DNA from 3 places in the Streptomyces sp. NPDC051041 genome. Region 3 is predicted to be linked to each of the others. Evidence: riboswitches for the same ligand, from Rfam matches in the RefSeq annotation. Region 3 holds a riboswitch; each other region holds the start of a gene.
What was found. A riboswitch is a leader RNA that binds a small molecule or an ion and turns the genes downstream of it on or off. The one in region 3 is predicted to bind cyclic di-AMP.
Positions count from the first base shown of each region.

Region 1: linked by a shared signal. The riboswitch ahead of ACIBAI_RS06555 (C40 family peptidase) and the one ahead of ACIBAI_RS04645 (NlpC/P60 family protein) in region 3 are both predicted to bind cyclic di-AMP.
Region 2: linked by a shared signal. The riboswitch ahead of ACIBAI_RS14570 (M23 family metallopeptidase) and the one ahead of ACIBAI_RS04645 (NlpC/P60 family protein) in region 3 are both predicted to bind cyclic di-AMP.

Region 1 covers NZ_JBITFM010000003.1:91,279-95,433, forward strand. The annotation lists gene ACIBAI_RS06540 (helix-turn-helix domain-containing protein) at 1-115, opposite strand, end outside; gene ACIBAI_RS06545 (ATP-binding protein) at 329-787, shown strand; gene ACIBAI_RS06550 (DUF6328 family protein) at 858-1,424, opposite strand; gene ACIBAI_RS06555 (C40 family peptidase) at 1,508-1,981, opposite strand; cyclic di-AMP (ydaO/yuaA leader) riboswitch at 1,985-2,205, opposite strand; gene ACIBAI_RS06560 (hypothetical protein) at 2,546-2,860, opposite strand; gene ACIBAI_RS06565 (urease subunit gamma) at 3,353-3,655, shown strand; gene ACIBAI_RS06570 (urease subunit beta) at 3,666-3,977, shown strand; gene ACIBAI_RS06575 (urease subunit alpha) at 3,970-4,155, shown strand, end outside.
Region 2 covers NZ_JBITFM010000007.1:108,303-112,457, reverse strand. The annotation lists gene ACIBAI_RS14585 (GNAT family N-acetyltransferase) at 1-473, opposite strand, end outside; gene ACIBAI_RS14580 (HPr family phosphocarrier protein) at 650-931, shown strand; gene ACIBAI_RS14575 (GntR family transcriptional regulator) at 1,146-1,841, opposite strand; gene ACIBAI_RS14570 (M23 family metallopeptidase) at 2,103-2,867, opposite strand; cyclic di-AMP (ydaO/yuaA leader) riboswitch at 2,881-3,080, opposite strand; gene ACIBAI_RS14565 (M16 family metallopeptidase) at 3,282-4,155, opposite strand, start outside.
Region 3 covers NZ_JBITFM010000002.1:293,385-297,539, reverse strand. The annotation lists gene pcrA (DNA helicase PcrA) at 1-2,255, opposite strand, end outside; cyclic di-AMP (ydaO/yuaA leader) riboswitch at 2,658-2,815, shown strand; gene ACIBAI_RS04645 (NlpC/P60 family protein) at 2,824-4,038, shown strand; gene ACIBAI_RS04640 (hypothetical protein) at 4,145-4,155, opposite strand, start outside.

The DNA of each region.
Region 1 (4,155 bases), on a different contig from region 3:
ACTGGTGCCAGCCCACCAGGCGAGCCGCCTCACCACTGGTGAGCCCCGCCGCGGCGCGCAGCGCGCGCAATTCGGCACCCAGTTTCCGGCGGCGCACCGCGGGACCGTGCTGCATGGGCTCCTCCTTACCCCCTCCGCGCCGCCCCCGTACGGTCTCGCGCCGCAGACTTCACCGTATCGGGCGACAGATATATGCATATCTCGATGGATCGCCGTCCTCACCGGCCCGGTGATGGCACTCTGACGGCGAGGCACCAGTCCGGGACCGTACTCGAACCATCCGCTGTCGTGTCGGACCGCGGTCCCGGGGGAAAGGGACGACGCCGTCATGGCAGACCATCTGGAAGCATCCGTCACTCTGCCGAGCGAGCCCGCCTCGGTCTCCGCGGCCCGCGCCCATGTGGCCGGCACGCTCCTGGAGTGGGGTCTGCCGGCGGACGCGGACATGGCCGACACCGTCCGCCTCATCGTCTCCGAACTCGCCACCAACGCCGTTCAGCACACCCTCGGCCGGTCGCCCACCTTCACCGCGGCCCTCGCCCTCGATCCGGACGGCCGGCTGCGCATCGAGGTCACCGACGGTCACCCGCGCTTCCCGAAGCGACTGCCCGCCGCCGTCCAGCAGGACAACGGCCGCGGAATGGTGATCGTCCGCTGGCTGACGGCGGAGCACGGCGGCCGGCTGACCGTCCGGCCGACCCGTGAGGGCGGCAAGACGGTCTCCGTCGAACTGCCGTGGCAGGTTCCGGCCGAGCCCCTCCCGACGGCGGGCCGGCAGGAGCCGTAACGGTCACGCGACCGCCCGGCGCACTCCGCCAGGGGGCCGGGAGGCGCCGCCGGCCGGGGCGCCGGGAGGGTCACCGGTGCCGCGCCGGCGGCACCCGGGGCGGCACCGCTGCGCGAGCCCGGGGAGCCGGCCGGACGACGGCGGGCCCCCGGCCCTGGTCCGGGCCCGCGCGCCGGACCAGCAGGGGCAGCAGCCCCCACAGGCCGAGGCACACCAGGAGGGTCGCCGCGCCGGCGGCCAGCCCGCCGGCCCGGCTCGTCGTCACGTCCACCACGAGCGTCACCGACCCGGTGAACGCGAGCACCAGCACGCCCAGGCCGGCCGTGGCGAGCCGTGAGGACACCTGCACGACACGGGGCTTGGCGCCCTTCTGGAAGAGCGAGCGGTGCAGGGCGGCCGGTGCCGTGAAGAGCGCGGCCGAGAGGACCGCGAGCAGCAGCGTGGCGACGTACACGGCGCGCTGGACGGAGTCGAGGTCCTCGAAGCGCTCGGTGAAGGCCAGCGACAGCAGGAAGGCGAACAGGATCTGCACGCCGGTCTGGGTGACGCGCAGCTCCTGGAGCAGTTCACCGAAGTTGCGGTCCGCGCGTTCCAGCGGCGTCTCGTTGCGTGCGGTGCAGGGACGGTGGTCGGCCATGGCGCCACGGGTAACCACGTGGACCCGCGTCACGCCCCGAGGGGGCGGCGGCGCCCCGACACGCCGCCGCCCCGCCGGGAGGGTCAGCTGACCCGGCCGTACCAGACGCTCTTGGTCCAGATCTTCTGCAGGCGCACCACGTCCCCGGTCTTCGGGGCGTGCCAGATCTTGCCGCTGCCGGCGTAGATGCCGACGTGGTACACGTTCGAACCCGAGTGGAAGAACACCAGGTCCCCGGCCCTGCGGCTCTTGGCGGAGATGTGGCGGGTCTTGTTGTACTGCTGGGCCGCCGTGCGCGGCAGCTTCTTGCCGGCCTTCTTGAACGAGTACAGCGTCAGCCCGGAGCAGTCGAACCGGGACGGCCCGGCGGCGCCCCACTTGTACGGGGAGCCCTTCTTGGAAGCCGCCACCTGGAGCGCCTTCGTCGCCGGACTCGCCGCCGCCGCTTCGGAGGCGACACCCGGGACCGCGATCGAGCCGCCCACGGCGGCGATGGTCAGGGCCGAGGCCGTACCGGCCCGGGCCATGAGCGACGGGACACGATTGAGCGCAGTCATGCGCAACCCTTCGTCAGCCGCCTGTGAAGGATGACCTGTCGGATTCGGGCTGGCGAAGTTGCCCGGCCGCTGACGCGGCTTCACCCCAAGGGCTGCTCGGCCCGGCGTCTCCCGTGCGGGGACGACCGTTCCGGCGACCCGTCGTGCTTGGGTCCTCCACTCCTGCCGATCCACTCCTGTCGACCGGTCGTCCGGGCGGCGGCAGGACTCGGCGTCCGCCCGGACCGCCCCGCCGCGGTGGCGGGGGCTTGTCGTCAGACAGGGATCTTGGCGCATGGATGTCCGAAAATCCCAATGGAACCGGGGATTTGTGTTGTTACTCACCACTCACCCGTTCGGGTGGACAGGTGTGCGTCCGAGTCGCTGTCAAGACCGCCCGCACCCCTCGGACCAGCGAAGAAACCCTCCCATTCCACCCTCGGGACGCGGCTGTTGCGCAACCTCGAAGGCCCCGAAAGAGCAGGAATGCGTACGCCGATAGGAGGTAAGCCGTTCAGCCGGTTCCAACGGCGGTCCGGGACGCTCCGCCGCCGGGCGGGCGGCCCGGCCCGGGCGCGGCGTGCCTCAACTGTCGGAGCGCGGCGGCAGGGTGACGCGCGCCGTGCGGCGCTCGCCGTCCAGCGCCCGAAGCGCCCGCGCCAGCGTGCGGGCGTGCAGTCCGTGCTCGCCGCGGTGGTGCATCAGCGCGAGCGCGTCACGCAGTGCGGCGGCCTTGCCGACCAGCGCCTGGGCGGCGCGCAGTCCGCGGTAGGTGTCGCCGTGGTGCGCCGGGTCGATCCGGCCGAGCGGATCGACCACGTCGAGGTAACGGCCGATCAACTCGGCCTCGGCGCCGGTGAGCGCGGGCAGCGGCGGAGGTTCGGCATCGCGGCGGAACACCGGGGGCCCGCGGCCTCGTAGCGGGCCGCCCGGCGGGAGAGGGCCGCGCACCTCGTCCGCCGCGGCGGGGACGCCTTCCCGCGGCCGGCGGCCCGGACGCGGCCGGGGCCCGCGGCGCCGACGGATCCAGCGGCCGTCCCCCGGGAAGGGGCGCGGCGCGGCCCGGGAGCGCGCCGTCGAGGCCCGTCAGGGGGCCGGGACGGTGCGCGCGGTCGTCCCGCCGGACCGCGGGCCCGCGCGACGACCGCCGCCGTGCCGGACCCCGTGGCCCGGCGGCCCCTCCCCGGCCCCGCCCGGTCGGCGTGCCGCGGGACGGCCCGCGGGCCTCGGCGGGGGAGCCCGCACCGGATCGGGGAACGGGCGGGCCATCACGCGGTTAACGCGCCCGAAACCCGCCCCGATTAGCCTGCCCCCTCATGCCACCAGGGATTTTGCCCCGGGGCTGCGGCGACCGGACCCCGCACGGTCCGGAGCGAGATGGTGAGGTGGGACGTGCAACTGACCCCGCACGAGCAGGAGCGGCTGCTCATCCATGTGGCCGCCGACGTGGCCGAGAAGCGCCGGGCCCGCGGCCTGAGACTGAACCACCCGGAGGCGGTCGCGCTCATCACGTCGCACCTCCTCGAAGGCGCGCGGGACGGCCGCACCGTCGCCGAGCTCATGGCCTCCGGACGCACGCTGCTCACCCGGGACGACGTGATGGAGGGCGTCCCGGAGATGATCCACGACGTGCAGGTCGAGGCGACCTTCCCGGACGGCACCAAGCTCGTCACCGTCCACGAGCCGATCGTCTGACGGGGGCCCGATGATCCCCGGAGAGATCCTGTTCGCCGACGGGCCGATCGCCTGCAACGAGGGCCGCGAGGTCACCCGGCTGACCGTCCTGAACGCGGCCGACCGGCCCGTCCAGGTCGGCTCCCACTACCACTTCGCCGAGGCCAACCCCGGCCTGGAGTTCGACCGCGCCGCCGCACGCGGCAAGCGGCTGAACGTCGCCGCCGGCACCGCCGTGCGCTTCGAGCCCGGGATCCCCGTCGACGTCGAACTCGTCCCGCTCGCCGGCGCCCGCGTGGTGCCGGGGCTGCGCGGGGAGACCGGAGGTGCCCTCGATGCCTGAGATCCCGCGTGCCGCCTACGCCGACCTGTTCGGCCCGACCACCGGCGACCGCATCCGGCTCGCCGACACCGACCTGCTGATCGAGATCGAGGAGGATCGTTCCGGCGGGCCCGGGCGCGCCGGGGACGAGGCCGTTTTCGGCGGCGGCAAGGTCATCCGCGAGTCCATGGGCCAGTCC
Region 2 (4,155 bases), on a different contig from region 3:
GCGAAGCGGCGGATGCCGCGCTCCCGGGCGACGGCGGCGATGTGTTCGAGGAGGGCGGAGGCGACGCCGCGGCCCTGGTGGGCGTCCTGGACCAGGAAGGCGACCTCGGCCGTCTCGGACGGGGCGGGGCCGGCCGCGGACGGGTGGGCCGGGGCCGGCACGGCCGCGCCGTCGGCGCCGATCCGGTCGTAGCGTACGGTGGCGATGAACTCGCCGCCGACCGTGGCCGCGAGTCCCACCCGGTCCACGAAGTCGTGGTGCGTGAAGCGGTGGACGTCCTTGGCGGACAGGCGGGGGTAGGGCGCGAAGAAGCGGTAGTACTTCGACTCGTCCGACACCTGCTCGTAGAAGCTGACCAGCCGGTCCGCGTCGTCGACGGTGATGGGGCGGATGCGCGCGGTGCCGCCGTCGCGCAGCACCACGTCGGCCTCCCAGTGGGCGGGGTACTCGTGCCGGTCCGGCGAGGTCTGCATGGGCCCCAGCGTAAGGCTCGCGTCCGGCGACGGCGCGGGGCAGGCTGTGGGGGACGGAGGTTCGGGCCGAGGCCGCGGCCCGAACGCCGCCCCGGAGGGACGCGCGTCCCTCCGGGCATGCTTCACGATATGGGAAACTGGTCTAGACAACCCTGAACACCGAAGGGCAGCAACACATGGCTGAGCGCCGCGTCAACGTCGGCTGGGCCGAGGGCCTCCACGCCCGCCCCGCCTCCATCTTCGTCCGAGCCGCCACGGCCGCAGGCGTCCCGGTGACGATCGCCAAGGCAGGCGGCACCCCCGTCAACGCGGCCTCCATGCTGGCCGTCCTGAGCCTGGGCGCCCAGGGCGGCGAGGAGATCGTCCTCGCGTCGGACGCCGAGGGCGCCGACGCCGCCCTGGACCGGCTGGCGAAGCTGGTCTCCGAGGGCCTGGAGGAGCTCCCCGAGACCGTCTGACGCCCCTGCGCGGCTGAACCGGCGCGGTTTTCGCGGGGCCGGCCGCGCACGGTCGGATTTCCGGTCGGCGGCGGGGACGCCGTCGATTCCGGGACGCCGTCCCACACCCCCGAAGGGCTCGTCCGAATTACCGGGCGAGCCCTTCTGATTTTCCACTTCCGGGCAGCAGGAAAAATCCCCCCGGATTTCCTGCTCTTTGTATACGGCCTCCTTGTTAATGCCGCAGGCTCGGCATGTTTACGGGAGGTTGCGAATTCCTCACACGCTCCGGGCGGTCCGCGCCCGGGGCGAACCGCAGCCGGTGCGCGGCGGCCGCGCGCTCGTTGTGCAGCGCCGTCAGCGCCCGCGCGCGTTCGCTGTCGCCGCGCGCCACGGCGTCCACGATCGCCCCGTGCTCCGCCCAGGTCTCCACGGGGCCGGCGGGCGCCTGCACGGTGTACATCCAGGCGATCTTGTGGCGCAGCTGGGTCAGCGTCGCGGTCAGCGCGGGGCTGCCGGAAGCCTGGGCGAGCGTCTCGTGGAACCAGCCGCCCAGGGAGCGCAGGTCCTCGCCGCCGCCCCGGCGGGCGCGCTCCTGGCCGATCCTCACCAGGCCGCGCAGCACCTTCAGATGGGCCTCGGTGCGCCGCTGGGCGGCCCGGGAGGCGCCGAGCGGCTCCAGGAGCCCGCGCATCTCCAGCAGGTCGGCGGCCTCCTGCTCGGTGGGTTCCGCGACGCACGCGCCCGCGTGCCGCCGGGTCACCACGAAGCCCTCGGCCTCCAGGGTGCGCAGGGCCTCGCGCACGGGGACGCGCGAGACGCCGTAGCGGCGTGCGAGAACTTCCTCGGTGAGGCGGCTGCCGCGCTCGTGGACACCCGCGACGATGTCGTCCCGGATGGCCGTGCACACCGAGTGCGCCGGAATACGCATGACCGACCTCCGCCTTAATCCCCGTGAAACGCCGACGATGGACGCGTGTTCCGTGACTCTATTGCAATGAGCCGGAATTTCCGACGGCGGCCCGGAAATCATGGATATTTTTTGGACATCCGGCCGTACGGAACGCCGAAAGCCCCGGCTCGGGGAGCCGGGGCCGCGGGAGACGCAACCGTCCGCCGCCGGACGCCCACGGGAGCGTGCGGCGCCGGGCCTCGCGCGCGGGGCGGACCCCGTGCACGGGGGCGTGCGGCGTCAGAGGTCCACGCCGTGCGAGCGGAGGTAGGCGACCGGGTCGATGTCGGAGCCGTACCCGGCGGCCGTGCGGGCCTCGAAGTGCAGGTGCGGCCCGGTGACGTTGCCGGTCGCGCCGGACAGGCCGATCCGCTGGCCCGGGAGCACCGTCTGGCCCACCGAGACGCCGATGGACGACAGGTGGCCGTACTGGGTGTACGTGCCGTCGTGCATCCTGATCACGATCTGGTTGCCGTACGCGCCGCCCCAGCCGGCCTCGACGACGGTGCCGGCGCCGACCGCCTGGACGGGGGTGCCGCCGGCCGCGTGGAAGTCGACGCCGGTGTGGGTGCCGGAGGACCAGACGGCGCCGCCGGCCCGGTAGCCGGTGGAGACGTAGGAGCCGGCGATGGGCGGCACGTAGGTGTCCAGACGCTTGCGCTCGGCCTCGCGGGCGGCGCGCTCCTTGGCCTCGCGCGCCTTCTTCGCCGCCTCGGCCGCCTCCTTGCGCGCGATCTGGGCGGCCCGCTTCTCGGCGGCGGCCTCCTCGGCGGCCTGCTTCTGGGCGGCGGCCTGGGCCTCGATCTGGGCGGCCATGGAGTCCCCGAGGGCGAGGACGGGGGTGAGGCCGGTCTGCTCGGCGGCGGGCCCGGCGGCGAGGGCGGGGGCCGCGGCGGCGCCGATGACGCCGGTGGTGGTGAGGGCCGCGACGCCCGCCGCGCGGGCGGTGGTGCGGTGCGGCCGGCCGGAACGGCGGTGCCTCCCGGTGGCGCGGGTGAACGCCATGAAGTGCGCTGGTCCTTTCCTTCCCTCTCGCCTGCCGGGTTAGCTGACGGGTTCGGAGCAGGAAGGTCTCCTACGGGCCCCCTCGCGTTCGCGCGGGCGCCCGATTCACCCCGGGGGGACTGCTGGTCCCCTCCGGCCGCGGAGGCGGCGGGAGGAGGGTGGGTCCCCGGCTCCCCCGGCTCGCGCCGTACGGGGATTCGGCGATGGCTGCCCGCTGCCGCGGGTGCGGCGCACTGCCTGACGGACAGCCCGGAAGACGTTAAACGCGCCGGCTTCCGAACCCCAAACACGACGCGGGTTTTGTAGCGCATCCCACAGGCCGGACAGGCAACCTCCGCCCCGATCCGGACATATCCCTACATAAGGGAGCCCTGGTGACGTATCCGCCGCCAGGGCTCCCGCGCGCGCGTGCCGCTACTCGGCGGACACCACGGTGACCTCACCGATGCCGAGGGCCTCCACCGGCTCCTTGATCTGCGCCGCGTCGCCGACGAGGACGGTCACCAGGCGGTCCACCGGGAAGGCGTTCACGACCGCCGCGGTGGCCTCCACGGTGCCGGTCTCGGCGAGCCGGCGGTACAGCGCGGCCTGGTAGTCGTCGGGCAGGTGCTGCTCGACCTGGTCGGCCAGGGTGGCGGCGACGGCCGCCGCGGTCTCGTACTTCAGCGGCGCCACGCCCACCAGGTTCTGCACGGCGACGTCGCGCTCGGCGTCGGTGAGCCCCTCCTCGGCGAGCGTGCGCAGCACCGTCCACAGGTCCCGCAGGGCGGGCCCGGTGTTCGGGGTGTCCACGGAGCCGCTGATGGCGAGCATCGCGGCGCCGGTGCCCTCCGGGGAGGACCTGAGGACCTGCCCGAACGCCCGCACGCCGTAGGTGTAGCCCTTCTCCTCGCGCAGGACGCGGTCCAGGCGGGAGGTGAGGGTGCCGCCGAGGCAGTACGTGCCGAGCACCTGCGCGGGCCACACGCCATCGTGCCGGTCCGGGCCGGTGCGGCCGATCAGCAGCTGCGTCTGGACGGCGCCGGGGCGGTCCACGATGACGACCCGGCCGGTGTCGTCGGCGATCACCGGGGGCACCGGCCGCGGCTCGGCCGGGGAGCCGGTCCACGCGCCGAGCGTGTCGCCGAGCAGCGCGTCGAGGTCGATGCCGGTGAGGTCGCCGACGACCACGGCGGTGGCCGTGGCGGGGCGGACGTGCTTCTCGTAGAAGGCGCGGACGGCCGCGGAGTCGATGTTCGCGACCGTCTCCTCGGTGCCCTGGCGCGGGCGCGACATGCGCGAACTCGCC
Region 3 (4,155 bases):
AACCCGGACGCGCCCGACGCCGACGAGCGGGACCGGGACGACGACAGCGAGGCCGCCACCCCCGAGAGCGGCCCGGAGGACGCGGGGGCGCCGGCCCCGGTCCGCCTCCAGTTCACGTACGCGGGCGGGATCTCCTCCAGGAACCGCGACGGCGGGTTGTACGACGGCTGCCCCCACGCGCTGCGCATGGTCGACCGGGTGAGGTACAGCCGCTCCCGCGCACGCGTGATGCCGACGTACGCCAGGCGCCGCTCCTCCTCCAGTTCCTTGGTCTGGCCGAGGGCGCGCATGTGCGGGAAGACGCCGTCCTCCATGCCGGTCAGGAAGACGACCGGGAACTCCAGGCCCTTGGCGGTGTGCAGGGTCATCAGCGTGATGACGCCGTCGCCCTCCTCGTCGGGGATCTCGTCGGAGTCCGCGACGAGGGCCACCTGCTCCAGGAACTCGGCGAGGGTGCCCGGGTCGTCCTCGCCGCGGGCCTGCTCGAACTCCAGGGCCACGGCGGCGAGTTCCTGCAGGTTCTCGATCCGCGTCTCGTCCTGCGGGTCGGTGGAGGCCTGCAGCTCGGCGAGGTAGCCGGTGCGCTCCAGCACCGCCTCCAGCACGGTCGCCGGTCCCGCGCCGGACTCGACGACCGTGCGCAGCTCCTCCATCAGCGCGTTGAACCGCTTGACCGCGTTCGCGGAGCGCGCGGCCATGCCGTACGCCTCGTCGACGCGCTTGAGCGCCTGCGGGAAGCTGATCCTCTCGCGCTGGGCGAGGGCGTCGATCATGGCTTCCGCGCGGTCGCCGATGCCCCGCTTGGGGACGTTGAGGATGCGCCGCAGGGGCACGGAGTCCTCCGGGTTGGCCAGCACCCGCAGGTAGGCCAGGACGTCCCGGACCTCCTTGCGCTCGTAGAAGCGGACGCCGCCGACGACCTTGTAGGGCAGCCCGACGCGGATGAAGACCTCTTCGAAGACCCGGGACTGGGCGTTGGTGCGGTAGAAGACGGCGACGTCGCCCGCCTTCGCCTCGCCCGCGTCGGTCAGGCGGTCTATCTCGTCGGCGACGAACTGCGCCTCGTCGTGCTCGGTGTCGGCGACGTACCCGGTGATCAGGGAGCCCGCGCCCGCGTTGGTCCACAGGTTCTTGGGGCGGCGGGACTCGTTGCGCTCGATGACCGCGTTGGCCGCGCTCAGGATCGTCTGGGTGGAGCGGTAGTTCTGCTCCAGCAGGATCGTCGTGGCGTCCGGGTAATCCTCCTCGAACTGGAGGATGTTGCGGATGGTCGCGCCGCGGAAGGCGTAGATCGACTGGTCGGCGTCGCCCACCACGCACAGCTCTGCGGGGTCCTGGCCCTCGCCGGAGGGGCCCACCAGCTCGCGCACGAGGGCGTACTGGGCGTGGTTGGTGTCCTGGTACTCGTCGACCAGGACGTGGCGGAAGCGGCGGCGGTAGTGCTCGGCGACGTCCGGGAACGCGCGGAGCAGGTTGACCGTCGTCATGATCAGGTCGTCGAAGTCGAGGGCGTTGGCCTCGCGCAGCCGCGACTGGTACAGGGCGTAGGCCTGGGCGAGGGTCTTCTCAAAGCCGTCGGCGGCCTGCGCGGCGAAGTCCTCCTCGTCGATCAGCTCGTTCTTCAGGTTGCTGATCCTGGCGCTGAAGGACTTCGGCGGGAACCGCTTGGGGTCCAGGTCCAGGTCGCGGCAGACCAGGGCCATCAGACGCTTGGAGTCGGCGGCGTCGTAGATCGAGAACGAGGACGTGAAGCCGAGCTTCTTCGACTCGCGCCGCAGGATCCGCACGCAGGCGCTGTGGAAGGTCATCACCCACATCGCGTGCGCGCGCGGGCCGACGAGCTGCTCGACCCGCTCCTTCATCTCGCCGGCGGCCTTGTTGGTGAAGGTGATCGCGAGGATCTGGCCCGGGTGGACGCCCCGCTCGGCCAGCAGGTGGGCGATGCGGTGGGTGAGCACGCGGGTCTTGCCGGAGCCGGCGCCGGCCACGATGAGCAGCGGGGAGCCGGAGTGCACGACGGCGGCGCGCTGGTTGTCGTTCAGCCCCTCCAGGAGCGCGGCGGGGTCCACCACCGGGCGCGGGGCGCCGTCCCGGTAGTAGGCGTCCCGGTCCGGCGGCACGTCGAACTTCCCGCCGAACAGATCGTCCGGAATCGGCTCCGGTACGTGATCGTCCTCGGGCGGCGGGGGCTCTTCCGCAGGGCCGGGGGAGGCCTGGAGGTCCGCCAGGAAGCTGTCGTCAAAGAGGCTGCTCATCGCTCTCCGAGTCTAGGGCTCCCCACCGACAGCCCGCTGCCCGCCCGGGAACATCCCGCGGAACGGGCCTCGCCGGGCCGCGTCCGCGCGGGTCCGCCCGGCCCAGAGCCCGCCCGGGCGCCCGGGTTCCGGCCACGTTCCGGAGGCGCGGCCGCACCGACCGCGACCACCGCCGTCCGGTACGACGCGCGGACGCGCACCCCCTGCGGGAGCCGCCGCCCGGTCTGGTGCCCCACAGGCCGCGCCCGGCGGCTCACCCTGCGCGACCCCCGGACGAAGGTCACGAAAATGTATCGGGCATATCACCCGCCAACCTTCACAGCCGCCGCACGGGTTGGCTACCGTGCGGGCGGGCCGTACGACCCCCACCGGCGAACGTCGCCGGGTCGCGCGGCCTCCGCCGAGTCCGGCGCGCCCGCACGGCGGCCGAGCCGGGGACCCGACCGAGAACCCGGGGTGAATCGGCCCGCTCCGCCCCGCGGGGCAGGGCCGTAGGGCGGCCTTCCGGACCACCCGCCCGAACCCGACAGCCAACCCGGCAGGCGGAGCACGGAAGGAGTCGCCTCCCTTGGCGTCGCACCGCAAACCGCGCACCGCGGGCACCCGCGCAGCAGGCATACGGACCCCCGCCCTCGCCACGGCGGCCCTCGCCTCCGTGGCCCTGCTCCCCCAGACGGCCAACGCCGCCCCCTCGGACGACAGGCCGAGTCTCGAAGAGGTCGAGAAGAAGGTCGACGACCTGTACCGCCAGGCGGAGTCGGCCACCGACGAGTACAACGCGGCCAAGGAGAGGACCGCCGAGCAGCGCAAGCGCGTCGACGCCCTCCTCGACGACGTCGCCCGGCGCGCCCAGAAGCTCAACGAGGCACGCGAGGAACTGGGCTCCTACGCCGCCGCCCAGTACCGCACCGGCGCATCCGTGCCGGACACCGCGACCTTCCTGCTCGCGGACTCCCCGCAGGACTACTTCGACCAGAACCAGCTGATGAGCCGGCTCACCGGCCGGCAGAAGGAAGCGGTCGACGACTACTTCGCGCAGCAGTCGGAGACGATGAGGAAGCGTCAGGAGGCCACCGACAGCCTCGAAAAGCTCACCGACTCGCAGAACGACCTGAAGACGGCCAAGGCCACCGTCCAGCAGAAGCTCGCCGACGCGCGTGACCTGCTGTCGGAGCTGACCGCCGAGGAGAAGGCGCGGCTCGCGGCGATCGAGAAGCGCAAACAGGAGGAGGCCGACCGCAAGGCCGCGGAACTCGCCGAGCGGCAGGCCCGGGAACGGCAGCGGCAGGAGGAGGCCGCCCGGCGGCAGGAGAGCGGCTCATCGGGTTCCGGTTCGAGTGCGTCGCCGTCCGCGCCGGACTCGCCGTCCGCGCCGGACTCGCCGTCCGGGTCGGGCTCGTCGTCCGCGCCGGGCTCCTCCTACGGCACGAAGGCCGGGAAGGCGCTCGCCTTCGCCCGCGACCAGATCGGCAAGCCGTACGTCTGGGGCGCCACCGGCCCCGGGTCCTACGACTGCTCCGGCCTCACCCAGGCCGCCTGGAAGGCCGCCGGGGTCACCCTGCCCCGCACCACCTACGACCAGGTGAACGCGGGCACTACGGTCCCCCTCTCCCAGGCCCGACCCGGCGACCTGGTGTTCTTCTACGACGACGTCACCCACGTCGGCCTCTACATCGGCGACGGCATGATGATCCACGCCCCGAAGCCCGGCGCGTACGTCCGGGAGGAGTCGGTCTACTACGACGGCGAGTCGTCGATCCACAGCGTGGTGCGGCCGGCCTGACGGGCGGGGCCGCCCTCCCCGAACCTGTCCCGCGCGTGCGCGGCGCACGCCGCGCACGCGTGCGGCCGGGGCCCGTGGTCCGGGGGCCGGGCGGTCCCGGGCGGGCTCAGGTCCAGA